DNA from 2 places in the Providencia sp. 6390 genome. Region 1 is predicted to be linked to the other one. Evidence: predicted binding sites of a transcription regulator. Region 1 holds the regulator's gene; the other holds the start of a gene.
What was found. Region 1 encodes PhoB, which activates phosphate uptake and scavenging genes when phosphate is short. Its sites were predicted from a motif close to CTGTCATAAAACTGNCNNAT; they were not measured.
Positions count from the first base shown of each region.

Region 2: rpoH (RNA polymerase sigma factor RpoH) is a predicted target of PhoB. The motif match lies at 4,968-4,987, and genes of this name have one in related genera.

Region 1 is NZ_JBYVYL010000006.1:141,147-148,684, forward strand. It holds gene brnQ (branched-chain amino acid transport system II carrier protein) at 1-650, opposite strand, end outside; gene phoR (phosphate regulon sensor histidine kinase PhoR) at 1,231-2,544, opposite strand; gene phoB (phosphate regulon transcriptional regulator PhoB) at 2,565-3,254, opposite strand; gene sbcD (exonuclease subunit SbcD) at 3,675-4,895, shown strand; gene AC3Z9T_RS14085 (AAA family ATPase) at 4,892-7,538, shown strand, end outside.
Region 2 is NZ_JBYVYL010000007.1:689-8,226, reverse strand. It holds gene AC3Z9T_RS14725 (high-affinity branched-chain amino acid ABC transporter permease LivM) at 1-635, opposite strand, end outside; gene livH (high-affinity branched-chain amino acid ABC transporter permease LivH) at 632-1,558, opposite strand; gene AC3Z9T_RS14715 (branched-chain amino acid ABC transporter substrate-binding protein) at 1,649-2,758, opposite strand; gene panM (aspartate 1-decarboxylase autocleavage activator PanM) at 3,133-3,537, shown strand; gene AC3Z9T_RS14705 (VOC family protein) at 3,542-3,928, shown strand; gene rpoH (RNA polymerase sigma factor RpoH) at 4,009-4,887, opposite strand; gene ftsX (permease-like cell division protein FtsX) at 5,093-6,070, opposite strand; gene ftsE (cell division ATP-binding protein FtsE) at 6,063-6,728, opposite strand; partial or broken gene ftsY (signal recognition particle-docking protein FtsY) at 6,735-7,538, opposite strand, start outside.

The DNA.
Region 1 (7,538 bases):
CGCGAACGTGCCGCATTAACAATTACGATACCAAATACCATTGCGCCTAATGTGTCCATGGTTAAATAACCATTTATAAACCCATTGGAGAATGCCATATCACGGTATGCATCTGTTGATGGCATTGGCTCCCCTGCAGGCCAAAGTACTGCAGCAACACCAAGGATCGCTAAAGCTAGCATCTTCACTGGAGCAAGTATGTGACCAACACTGTCGAGTAGCTTACCTGGATACAATGAAATACCAATGACTAATACAAAATAGACCGCACTGTAAATCAGCAATGAAATATCAGACTCACCACCAAGCAAAGGGGCAATACCGACTTTGTAAGATACAGTTGCCGTACGAGGCGTAGCAAATAAAGGCCCTACTGAGAGGTAAGCAACAACAGCAAGTAGTAAACCAGCCGTTTTACCAATAGGTGTACTTAGGGCTTCAATACCCCCACCCACTTTAGCCAATGCAATCACGGTTAAAACGGGAAGACCCACACCTGTGACAAGGAAGCCAAGGGCAGCAGTCCAAACTTGTTCACCTGCTTGTAAGCCGACCATAGGAGGAAATATGATATTTCCAGCCCCAACGAAGAGCGCAAAGGTCATGAAACCTAAGGCAATAATATCTCTGGATGTTAAACGATGAGCCATATTTTATGTTAAATCTATGTAGCAATAGTGAAAATATAGAGAAACTAATCAGTATCTCTTTGAATGATAATTGACGGAATATACTCGTCATACCTCAAAGTACAACATTGTTGGCTTCATTCGCTCTCGCCAGTCACATACTTTTATATGCTTCTAGCATCTCTCTCACTTGCCGCCTAGTTGTACATCGAATTATTTAGAGCATAGAATTTTTATTAACAAGCCATTAACAATACAATATGTACTATTTATCACATCAGGCAAGATGAAAACTCAAAAAACAGGAAAAATCGCCAATAACTGGCTACAAGTAAAACTTTTATAGGGAAAAAAGGCAATAGCAAACCAAAAAACAAGCATGAAACACTAAAGTATTTTTACTAACTAGTGATTACTGTCAGTAAAATAAGAATATACACTATATGATTTGAATAAAAAATAATCAATATGCGATTATTCACTCTATCTTTGCATCATTATCGGGTTCTACAAAATGAAAATATAGAAAGACAAATATGCACACATTAAATCAATCAACAAAAGCGGCTACTCGCGGCCGCTCTCATCGTTCACTATTCTATTATGCTGTCTTAGCGGTTTTCTTATCAGATACAATCAATACCGGCGGTAAAGTAAATGAAAATTCACTCCCTTTCCCCAACTGGCTAGTGATAACTAACTGGCTATTATGATGTTGTAAGGCATGCTTGACGATGGCTAAACCAAGCCCCGTTCCCCCACCGCCATGGCGAGTTCTTGCTTTATCCACTCGGTAAAAACGTTCAGTCAAGCGAGGGATATGTTCGGCTGGGATCCCGACGCCATTATCAGCAACGCTAAACCGTGCACCATTATGATTTTTCTGCCAACTGACCCGAATGGTCGTTCCTTCAGGGGTATGTGCAATGGCGTTGTAAACCAAGTTAGCAACCGCACTGCGCAACTGTTCTTCATTACCGTAAACACGCAATTGCTCATCAACAGAAAACTCAAATTGCTGCCGGCCTTGGCTCAAGCTAATCGCCTCTTGCTCAATCATTTTTAGAATAACAGGGATATTAATTTGCTCATCTAGATTGATCTGAGGAGCCACTTCAATACGTGATAACTGCAACAATTGTTTAACCAAGTTATCCATGCGATGTGCTTGCTCTTGCATCACATGTAGGGCTTTTTTATTGGCGGGCGAGGCATTTTCTTGGTCGTCAAGTACCTCAAGATAGCCCTGAATAACGGTCAGTGGTGTGCGCAACTCATGACTTACATTAGCAAAGAAATCTCTACGCGCTTTTTCTAATCGACGTTTTTCAGTGACATCTCGTGCCACCATTAATAATTGGTCCTCGGTATAAGGAAGGATACGAAATTCAACAATTGCGCCGCTATTCAGTTCAAGTGTTAAAGGTTGATCATAATTCTGTAAGGTAAAATAGCGGCTAAAATCAGGGTAGCGTAATAAGTTAAAAATAGGCTGTCCGCTATCTTCTGGCCAACGAAAGCCCAATAAATGTTGAGCATGGCGGTTACACCAAAAAATATTACCTTCAAGCGTCATCATCACCACGGCATCAGGCAAAGATTCCGCACCACTTCGAAACCGCTTAATTAACTGCCCTAATTCACGACGACGCTTACGATTGCGTTGTTGCATCTGATATATCCCGTAAAATATGGGTTCCCATCCACCTTTACCATCAGGAGGGAGCATACTACGGTCTAACCACAACCAATATGACAGTTTCATTAAGTTATAACTATGCCAAACCAGCGCTGCGGCAAGTGAAATTACCAGCAACCATGCAAGATGACCAATAAATAGAGATAAAATTAATGCAGGTAAGATAAATAAAAACAGCCCCCAAATCAGCTGTTTCCATGATAGGCGTTCAAGCACGCGGGGATCCCCTTTATTAGTCAGTAACGAGTTGAGAAGCGATAGCCCGTACCACGAACCGTTTGCACCATTTTATCATGCCCTTCGATTTCTAATGCTTTTCTAAGGCGGCGTATATGCACATCAACGGTGCGATCTTCAACATACACATTAGCACCCCAGACATAATTGAGTAACTGCTCACGACTATATACCCGCTCAGGATGGGTCATAAAGAAATGCAGTAATTTATATTCCGTTGGCCCCATATCGATCGGGATATCTTGACTACTGACGCGATGGGAGGTTGGGTCCAATGTTAACCCGTTCATTTCAATAATATCTTCTGTCGCCATTGGTGAAATACGACGTAAAATAGCTTTCACACGAGCCACCAGCTCTTTTGGTGAAAAAGGTTTGATCAAGTAATCATCGGCTCCGACTTCGAGCCCTTTAACACGATCTTCCTCCTCCCCTCGTGCAGTTAGCATCATAACTGGCACATCACGCGTATCGCTGTCACGCTTCATGTGTTTGATCACTTGGATACCCGAGCCCCCAGGGATCATCCAATCCAATAATACCAAATCAGGTAACGGGTCAACTAACTGCGCAATTGCGGAATCATAATCATCAGCTTCAATAGACTGAAAACCATTCTGCTCTAGTACAAAACAAACCATTTCGCGGATGGGCGCCTCATCTTCAACGACTAGAATGCGTCTTGCCATGATTAATCCTGTAAATAAGAAGAGATTGTTAAAAGTAAAATCATTATGCGTCACTTTTATGACAGAATTATGAATGTTAACACTCAATCATGATAGTCCAATAGCAATTGTCATTTTAGTGAAATCTCGCAGTCATGCGATCTATACTCTAAATAATTCGAGTTGCAGGTAGGCGACAAGCGAAGATAGACGAGGAGCATAGATAAACACGGTGACTCGGCGAGCGTAGCGCAGCCACTTATACCTCAACGAAAAGCCCCACATCTTGAAGAATGACGAGTATAAAACGATAATTCTCCGAATCAACCACCTCAGATCAGGTATACTACTTAACGTTCAACTAGCGTAAATTCACATGTAATAGACAGCAATTCTGCGATTTGAAGTATCATAAGTCGTCATGTTTAGGAACCCGTATTGATGCGCATCATTCATACCTCAGACTGGCACCTTGGCCAATATTTCTTTACTAAAAGCCGTGCTGCGGAACATCAACATTTTTTAACTTGGCTAATCGAACAAGTAAAACAATACCATGTTGATGCCATTATTGTCGCAGGCGACATTTTTGATACGGGTTCACCACCGAGTTATGCAAGAGAGCTTTACAACCAATTTGTCGTCTCTTTGCAACAAACAGGCTGTCAACTGGTGATACTCAGTGGTAACCACGATTCTGTTTCTGTTTTAAATGAAACTAGCTCACTACTTGCCTATTTAAATACGCATGTTGTCACATCAGGTAGCGAACCACAGGTCATCACGCTAAAAAATGCCCAAGGTGAGGCCGGAGCCCTGCTATGTGCAATCCCGTTTCTGCGCCCTAGAGATATTCAACTCAGCGTTGCTGGGCAAAGTAGCGAACAAAAGCAACTATCATTACAAACTGCCATCAGCGAATACTATCAGTATAGCTATCAGCTAGCGCAACAACAACGTGAAGCGCTTGAGCTTGAGATCCCCATTATTGCCACAGGGCATCTGACTGTTATTGGTGCTGAAGTTTCTGATTCTGTAAGAGATATCTACATTGGCACCCTAGATGCCTTTCCATCAGGAGCGTTTCCCCCTGCTGACTATATTGCCTTAGGGCATATACATCGCCCGCAAGTCATCGGTGGAGAACAACACATTCGCTATTGTGGATCACCTATCGCATTAAGTTTTGATGAAGCAAATCAACAAAAAAGCGTTTGTTTAGTGGAATTCGATCGCAGTGACATATCACAGATCCGCCAATTGCCGATCCCTATATTCCAACCATTGAAAACACTTAAAGGATCACTTGTCGATATTCAAAAACAGCTCAATGAAATAGAGTTCAATGACAACATTCAACCCATTTGGCTTGATATCGAGATTGCCACGCAAGATTACCTTTCTGATATTCAGCAACGTATTGAAGCACTGATAACAGATTTGCCCGTTGAAGTGGTGTTATTACGTCGCGCCCGGAAGCAACAGCAAAGTCAACAAGCTGCGATTGCTAATGAAACACTCAATGAACTCACGGCCGAAGAGGTATTTTTGCGCCGTTTAACAGAAGAAGAACTGAACGACAAAGAAAAAGAACAACGGCTCTTACTACTATTTAAGCAATCTCACGATGCATTACGCTCTGAGTTTGAGGGGGATGCATGAAAATACTGAGTTTACGTTTAAAAAATATTAACTCCCTCAAAGGAGAATGGAAAATTGATTTTAACCAAGAGCCTTTTATCAGCCAAGGGCTCTTTGCCATTACCGGTCCTACTGGAGCAGGCAAAACGACACTATTAGATGCAATTTGCCTTGCTCTTTATCATCAAACTCCGCGTTTAACGACTTTATCGGCAAACCAAAACGAGTTAATGACCCGCCATACCGGTGAATGTCTTGCTGAGGTTGAATTTGAAGTTAAAGGAATAGCCTACCGCGCATTTTGGAGTCAAAGGCGTGCAAATAATAAGCCAGATGGTAAATTACAATCACCAAAAGCTGAGCTTGCAACGGTTAGCGACGGCAAAATCATCGCTGAAAAAATCAGTGAAGTCAGAGAACAAATTATTCAGATAACGGGACTCGATTTTGGCCGCTTTACAAAATCTATCTTGCTATCTCAAGGTGATTTTGCGGCCTTCTTAAATGCCACAGAAAAAGAGCGCGCTGATTTACTCGAAGAAATTACAGGAACTGAAATCTATAGTCAGATTTCTAGCTATATCTATCGTCAACACAAGCAAGTTAAAAATGATTTAGAGCTATTAAAAGCGCGAGCGCAAAGTATTCACTTACTCACAGAAGGTGAACATCAAACATTACTCATTCAGCAGCAATTGTTAGCTGAGCAAGAAAACCAACTCAACCTCCAACGTACGCAATACCAACAAGCACTGCATTGGCAACAGCGCCAACAGCAGCTCACCGTACGTTTACAACAACAGCAATTAGAACGGCAACACGCACAGAGTGCCTATCAAGCGGCTGAACTGGAAATAAAAAAACTCACTGACAACATACCGGCTGAGAGCCTACGCCCTCTATGGCAAGATACAGAGCGCCAACAACAATCACTGAATGAATTATTAGAAAAACAGCAAAATCTTTTGCTAACTTTGAATAATCAAACTCAACAGCTAGTGCCGTTACAAGAACAACTAACACAAATTAACGCACAAAATACGCAACACCTAAGCTATACCCAACAACAGACACTGGTAATCGATAACCAAGTCCGTCCATTAGATAATGAGATCATTAATTTAAATCAACAAATTAAAGAAACTCTAGCGCAACAAAATCAATATCAATCACAATATCAAACCAAACAAACGCTAATTGATGACGGGCAACAACAAATATCCCTGTCGAATACAGAACTCAGCAATATTCAGTATTATTTACAAAAAAACCAGCAAGATGCCGTCATTTTACAGCAAATTGGCTCATGGCGACAACAAGAACAATATCTAGAGCAAACGAAGAAACAGCTTATCCAGTTTGAGCAGAAACAACAGACTTTATCACAACAGCACATCACTTTGTGCAGTGAACAGAAGCAGCAAACTGAGCAATATATACAGCTTCAGCAACAACTTGAGCAAGATCACGCCATCTATCAGCGAATTGAAAAGAACTATTTAGCCTGGTTGGAAGCCCATGATATTGAAAAAACTAACCAAACAGTAGAACAATTACGCTCAACGGTGCAACATATGCAGTTGTTACCCATCCTACTAACCCAATGGCAAGAGCTACAAAGCCAACAACAAATTAAGTTAGCTCAACAAAAAGAAATTACGCTATCAATCACCCAAGCAGAACAGCAGATCCAGCTAGCAGAAACGCAAATTGCCTATATCCAGCCTCATTTGACCGATTTACAAGCTCGATTACGATTAGAACAAAAAATAGTCAGTCTAGAAACGGAACGCCAACAGCTTATTGCCGGTAGCCCTTGCCCACTTTGTGGTGCCACTGAACACCCTGCTATTGCACAATATCAAACCATAGAGCCAAACCAAACAGAACAACGTTTGCATGAATTGACCACTCAGCTTGAACAATTAAGACATAACTTAACCACCCAACAAGCACAGCGGCAAAAAGAAATTCAGCGACAAGAAGAAAACCAACAGACACTGTTACAGCTAGCAACCCAAGAAAACTACTTGCAAAAACAGTGGGCAACCACATGTCAAAAAGCCATGATTACAGAATTGGCGATTGAACAAAATGTCGTAGAACAATTACTCAATGAATGCCAACAACAGTTATCAAGCGAACAAAAGCTCTTGCAGGACTTTGTGTTACTTGAACGTGAGTATCAGCAATCTAAGTATCAATTACAGGAAAAACAATCACTCAACAATCAGCAGCAATCAATGCTAACTTTACTTGATGAGCGAATAAAGCAGATACAGCGCTCAATGGATGAAAACCAAGCACAACTGCTCACACACCAACAACGATATAGTGAGCAGCACCAACAATTACAATCCTCATTGTCTGGTTTTCAATTACCAACCGATGAGCAATTCTCTCAATGGTTTGATGGGCTAGAAAAACGCGGTCAATTATATGAATTAAAAAAACAAGCAACTCAAGATCTCACCAAAAAAATAGCCGTTACAGAAGCAATGCTACAAGCAGAGACCACTCAACAAGCAGCGTTAAAACAACAGCTAGAAAGTGCTCAGCAACATTTACAACAGTTGCAACAGTTGCTGCAACAAAAACAGAACTCGCGCCAATTATTGTTGGGTGGTCAATCCATTTCACAATTTGTCAGCCAATTACAGAAGC
Region 2 (7,538 bases), on a different contig from region 1:
TTATTGAGCAATAAAATACGTACAATTTCACCAAAACCAAGGGTGACAATCGCCAAATAATCTCCCCTCAGTCGCAATACTGGGAACCCCAGCAAAAAGCCAGCCAGTGCTGCCGTTAGGCCTGCTATAGGTAAGCTTTCCCAGAAGCCAAAGCCATAGTAATGATTGAGTAATCCAAATGTATAGGCGCCAATAGCGTAGAAACCTGCATAACCTAAAACCAGTAAACCAGACAGGCCTACGACTACGTTGAGACCCAAACCTAACATCACATAAATCAATGTTAAGGTGGCAATATCAACGCTACCGCGAGAAGCAATAAATGGCCAAATAATGGCAGCAATGATGATGACCACAGCCAAGATCTTTTGCCTTGCCGTAGAACCATCAAAATCAGGTACTGCCCATGATTTCTTTGGTACTCCTTGCCATACTTTAACGAGTGATGGTCTAATGAGTTGGAAAACAAAAATCACTGCAATACCAGCAAATATCCAGTTCCAGCGAATCGAGTCCCCCGTCGAGACAACCAACTTAGTGCCATCAAGTGTCAGCTGTAACCCCATCATAAAGACGGCTAAGATGAAGAACATCACCGAAGCAACAATGGCATTAATCCAATTTTCTTTTCTCATACTTTTTCGACCTCCGGGCGACCCAGAATGCCGGTTGGCATGATCAGCAGCACACCAATCAATAACCCAAATGACACAACATCTTTATATTCAGTGCTTAGATAGGCAGATGTCATCGCTTCCGCAACACCGAGGATTAAACCACCTAACATGGCGCCAGGAATGCTACCAATTCCGCCGAGTACTGCCGCGGTAAAGGCTTTCATACCTGCCATAAATCCAATGTATGGATTGATAACACCGTAAAATTGCCCCAGTAATACCCCTGCAACAGCTGCCATCGTGGCACCAATAACGAAGGTTAACGAAATAACACGGTCAGTGTTAATGCCAAGTAAACTCGCCATTTTTAAGTCTTCAGCGCAAGCACGGCATGCTCTACCCATACGTGAATAGCGAATGAATACAGTCAGCGCTAACATGGCAAGCAGGGTCACAACCCAAATCGTGAGCTGCATTTTAGTAATGGTGGCTTCAAAACCATCACTTTCACCTAATACCCATTGTCCGGTGATCAGGCTCGGTAACGCTAGATCACGTGAACCTTGAGATAAACTGACATAGTTTTGCAGAAAAATTGACATCCCTATCGCGGAGATCAGGGCTATCAATCTTTTTGAATGGCGAACTGGTCGATAGGCAACACGCTCTATGCTCCAGCCGTAAGAACTTGAAACAACAATTGCCGCTACAAATGCCGCAGCAATCAGGATCCATCCAACATCAATACCTAACATCATCAGGCCAGCGATCACAATAAACGAAACATAGCTGCCGATCATATACACTTCGCCATGAGCAAAGTTGATCATACCGATGATGCCATACACCATGGTATAACCGATGGCTATCAGCGCATAGGTGCTGCCTAGCGTTAAACCATTGAGGAATTGTTGGATAAAATAAAGAATTTGATCTGACATAAGGCTATCCTTTCAAACTACTATCCCTAAACAAAGTGCAGAAACCGGAAGCTGCATAGCTCGCTTCCGGTTTGCGCTTGAATAGTTAGGTTACTTCACTGCAGTGGATGTGCCATCTGCATGCCACTCAAATACACCAAACTCAAAACCTTTCAGGTCCCCATTAGGCTGCCAAGTCAATGTTCCCATAACCGTATCAACAGGGTTAGCTTTCAAATCTTTTGCTAAGTCTTCTGGCTCACGACTTCCCGTACGCTCCATTGCCGTTGTCAGGCCTTGGATCGCCGCATAAGTTGTCCAAACAAACGGCCCTGTTGGATCTTCTTTTTTGGCTTTGATCGCATCAACAATCGGTTGGTTAGTTGGTACTTGATCATAGCGTTTAGGCAGAGTCACTAACATGCCTTCAGAGGCTTCACCAGCGATATTTGACAGTGAGGAGTTACCAACACCTTCAGGCCCCATAAAGCGAATATTTAAGCCTGATTGTTTTGCTTGGCGTAAAATTTGCCCCATTTCTGGGTAATAGCCCCCAAAATAGACGAAATCCACATTCTCTTTTTTCAGTTTTGCGACCAGTGCCGAGAAATCTTTATCTCCCGCAGTCACACCTTCAAACATAACTTCTTTAACACCTGCCTTGTTCAAGTTTTCACGCACTGAGCGTGCTAAACCTTCACCATATTGTTGTTTGTCATGAACCACTGCAATACGTTTTGGTTTTACTTGATCGATGATGTATTTCGCTGCTGTTGGTCCTTGGTCAGAGTCCAAACCGGTGGTACGCATGATCATTTGATAGCCACGGGTGGTAAGATCAGCGTTAGTGGCAGCTGGAGTGATCATGATAACGCCTTCATCTTCGTAGATATCAGATGCAGGTTGTGTTGAAGAAGAGCACAGGTGGCCTATAACATAGCGAATACCGTCATTGATCACTTTGTTGGCGACTGCGACCGCTTGTTTTGGATCACATGCGTCGTCATATTCCACCGCAACTAAAGTGTCACCATTGATCCCACCTTTTGCGTTAATATCAGCAACCGCTTGGCGTGCTCCGGTAAATTCCATATCGCCATACTGAGCAACAGGACCTGACATAGCACCAACAACTGCAATTTTGATTTCTTTAGCCCATACCGCTTGGCTAAATGCCATCGCAATACATCCTGCTAATAATGCTTTATTCATTTGTTTCATTCGTCTGTCCCCATCGCTGTGGTTCTGCATGTTTATGTTTGATTTGTTATTATAGTTGGTATTACCCTATGAGCCATATTTCAACACATAGACAATAAGACCATATATTTCATAACATTAAACAAGATAAATATGCTAAATAGCAAATGGATATGATAGATAATTACGTTATGAGCAGAATAAAAATCTAACGTTAATCGGTAGGTTTTCGCTAAATGCTAGTGTTATATTCTAGTTAAATTTAAATAAATCCGAGCTAAACTCGGAAGATCTGTTCAAGCCAACTTTTTAACTCTAAAATCCAAAAATCGGTCATAGATCACTCTGTCGATAGGTGTGACTGAAAAATAAGCGGGGAAACAGCTACAAATATCATGAAACTGACAATAATTGCTTTGGTTGATCCTACTAATCAACAATACCTTGACCTGTACAAAATCTGGCCAGACCAGAGTCAAAATCAACTCAATGCTTTCCTTCTATCTGGGCAAAAAATTTATGCGGCTCGCTTTAATGATCGCTTACTCGCTGCGGCAAAAGTGCAGGTTGATCACCAGCAAGGGACAATCTGTCACTTTTTAGTGCGTGAAATCACCCGCCGTCGTGGCGTAGGGCTTTATTTATTGGATGAAATTTGCCGACAACAGCCTCAAGTTACTCATTGGCTATTTAGCTTAGAAGGCATCGTTGATGTTAATAAAAGTGTGATGACACAGTTTTTACTAGCTTGCGGGTTTATAAAAGTGCCGAATAGCGAACAGTGGGAAAAGCGAGTGTAATGAAATGAAATTAAAACGGATCCATCATGTTGCGATCATTGCTTCTAATTACGAAGTAAGTAAACATTTTTACTGTCAGATCCTCGGCATGCATTTGCTAGAAGAACATTATCGAGCAGAGACTGATTCATGGAAAGCGGACTTAGCATTAGACAATCAATATCAAATTGAGTTATTTAGCTTTCCAAATCCACCAACACGCCCTAGTTACCCCGAAGCCTGTGGCTTACGCCATCTGGCATTTGGTGTCGATGATCTTGATAAGTGGATTGATTATTTGAAAAATCATGATGTGGTTTGTGAGGCACCTAGGGTAGATCCTTATACGCAAAAACGATTTACCTTTTTTGCTGATCCTGATGGATTACCTTTAGAGTTATACAGTGATTAATAAAGCATTTCTGCATTTACTGCGCCATGTCGATAGGCAGCAATAAATGCAGAGTCAGACCAGATAGAATAAAAAGAAGACTAATATTCGTCTTCTTCGTCATCTTCCATAGCAGCACGCAATTTCTTCATTGCGTTTTTTTCTAGCTGACGAACACGTTCAGCAGAAACGCCGTACTTATCAGCCAGTTCTTGTAGCGTCGTTTTATTATCATCATCCAACCAACGAGCTCGAATGATGTCTTGGCTACGCTCATCGAGTGAATCTAAAGCATCGGCTAACCGATCCGTAGCATGGCTTTCCCAGTTATCTTCTTCGATAGAGCCAGCAAAGTCTGATGATTTGTCTTGCAAGTACAATACAGGCGCAACCGGCTGACCAAAGTCACCGCTATCATCATCGTCCGACATATCAAATGCCATATCTTGCGCCGACATACGTGACTCCATCTCACGGACATCTTTTGTACTAACGCCCAGCTCTTTCGCCACCATATCCACTTCATCTTGATTAAACCAACCAAGACGTTTTTTGTTTTTTCTTAAGTTAAAAAACAGTTTGCGTTGCGACTTAGTGGTCGCGACTTTAACAATACGCCAGTTACGTAAAACGTATTCGTGAATTTCAGCTTTGATCCAATGAACAGCAAAAGAAACTAAGCGAACGCCCACTTCTGGATTAAAGCGACGCACCGCCTTCATCAGGCCAATGTTCCCTTCTTGAATAAGATCTGCCTGCGGTAAACCATAGCCTGCATAGCTACGAGCAACATGGATCACAAAACGCAGGTGCGATAGGATCAATTGTTTTGCCGCATCCAGATCACCATGGTAATGCAGCCGTTCAGCAAGTTCCTTTTCTTCCTCAGCGGTGAGCATAGGATAAGCATTAGCCGCCCGCATATAGGCTTCAATACTTCCTTGCGGAACAAGTGCTAATGATTGCATATCTTTGGTCATTCAGATCCTCATTGAAGTTATAAAGAAAGAGATTAATGCAAAGTGATGAGACTAGTGAAACGTAGTTTAGCAGTTTTACTGAGTCAAATAAATGACACTTGCCATTATCGAAGCAAGTCAATGTCAGACAATTTTGAAACTCAAAAGTTCCTCAATAACTCGATTTTTATCGGCACAGCTTACTGCCATGCCGATAACAATATGATTATTCAGGGGTAAAATGACGTAAATGCTGAACTGTTGCTAACCACGCAGCAATCCAACCAATCATTGCTGACATAAGGATAACCAATAATGATTCTTCCCATAGCAGCCCTTCGATGTGGAATTGCGTTCCGAACACACTAGCGACTTGAGTCACCACATCAGACAATTTCCAAACCAATAGCGCTGACATAATCAGTGAAATCACCGCACCGAGTGCCCCCATGAGCAAGCCACCATGCAGGAAGGGCCGCATAATAAATCCATCTGTCGCCCCGATTAATTTCATGACGTTAATGGTATCTCGGCGAGCAAAAATATTTAAACGCACACTATTACCAATGACAAGGAATAGCGACACAATCATTAAAATACCAATCACGGTCGCAACTTGCCCAACTAATTGTGTCAACGCGGCAAGACGAGAGAACCAGCTGTCATCCATGCGAACTTCTTCGATACCACCGACTTGGCTGACTCTATCACGTAAGGTAGTTAGCACTTCGGAGCTTTGAAAATCAATTTTTGGTGTAATAATCGCCACCGCAGGTAATGGATTTTCTTCTAACATATCCAATGCAGTGCTAAAACCAGACCAACTACGAAATTCGCTCATTGCCTGATCACGAGATAAGTAGTTTACACTTTCAACCCCGTCAAGAGCTTGCAGCTGATTAACCACATTTTGCCCACCTTGCTCATCCAGTGATTTATCTAAATAAACGGTGAGCTGAGGCGTTGGATACCATTGGTTTGCAGCTTGAGCCACATTTTTCCAAACAATATAACAGAGGCTTGGTAGCGCAAGAGAAATGGCGATCACCATAACCGTCAAGAAGGTTGCCAGAGGCTGCCTTAACATGTCCGCAATCGTATTTAACCATGCGTAACGCCATTGTTCGCGCCAGCCACCTTTCAGTGCTTTGGTTTTTGATTGCATTGGCCGTTCTGGTCTACCTTTGCGTGCATTTTTAGCCATGTTGACCCCCGACCATTCTTCCTTCACTCAGAGTCAGTACACGGCAGCTACGTCGCTCAATTAATGCGATATCATGGGTCGCCATAAGTACCGTTACCCCGACACGGTTGAATTCCTCAAATAAGCGCATGATCCCCTCAGACAACTCACCATCAAGGTTACCTGTTGGCTCATCCGCAAGTAACATCGTGGGTTTATTGACCACTGCACGAGCAATCCCAACACGTTGCTGCTCACCGCCAGATAACTGGATAGGCAGGTTTTTTGCTTTATCAAGCAAACCCACCTTGTCCAATGCCGCAGAAACTCGGCGACGAATATCTTCTGAACTCGCCCCTGAAATAATCAATGGCATCGCGACGTTATCATAGACTGTTCGATCAAATAACAGGTGATGATCTTGAAAAATCATCCCAATTTGCCGACGCAAGAAAGGGATCTCCCGGTTTTTCAATCGACTGATATCATGACCATTAAACAGTATATGCCCAGCACTTGGGCGCTCAATACCACAAATGAGTTTGAGTAGCGTACTTTTACCGGCACCTGAGTGACCGGTTAAAAAAGCCATCTCCCCCGGTTGTAGATGAAAATCTACCCCCTGAAGAGCCTGCCGGCCACCACGATAAGCTTTACTGACATGTTCAAAGCGGATCATCGAAAATTATTCCTCTCGGGCAAATAGAGCCTCGATAAAGTCGTCTGCTTTAAATGGGCGCAAATCTTCAATTCCTTCACCAATCCCGATATAGCGAATTGGAATACCGAATTGATCAGCAATCGAAAAGATAACCCCACCTTTTGCTGTACCATCGAGCTTAGTCAATGTGATACCTGTCAGACCTACAGCATCATTAAAAAGTTTCGCCTGACTGACAGCATTTTGTCCAGTACTTGCATCTAACGTTAGCATAATTTCATGCGGCGCTTCTTCGTCCAGCTTCTTCATAACACGGACGATTTTTTTCAATTCTTCCATCAAGTGCGCTTTATTTTGCAAGCGGCCTGCTGTATCAGCAATAAGAACATCCACGCCTTTTGCTTGAGCTGATTGGATAGCATCAAAAATAACTGAAGCAGGATCGGCACCAGTGTGCTGAGCGACAACAGGGATTTGGTTACGCTCCCCCCATACTTGTAATTGCTCAACAGCCGCAGCACGGAAAGTATCCCCCGCAGCTAACATGACGCTTTTACCTTCTGATTGGTACTGGCGAGCTAATTTACCAATTGTGGTAGTTTTACCCACGCCGTTAACCCCAACCATAAGAATAACATAGGGTTTCTTGTCTTCAATAACCAGCGGTTTATCTGCACCCGCTAAAATATCAGACATTTCTTCACGCAGACGACCATACAACGCTTCGGCATTTTTCAAATCTTTACGGCTTGCGTGAGCGGTTAAGTTATCAATGATCTTGCGTGTAGTCTCCACGCCAACATCTGCAATTAACAACTGTTCTTCTAA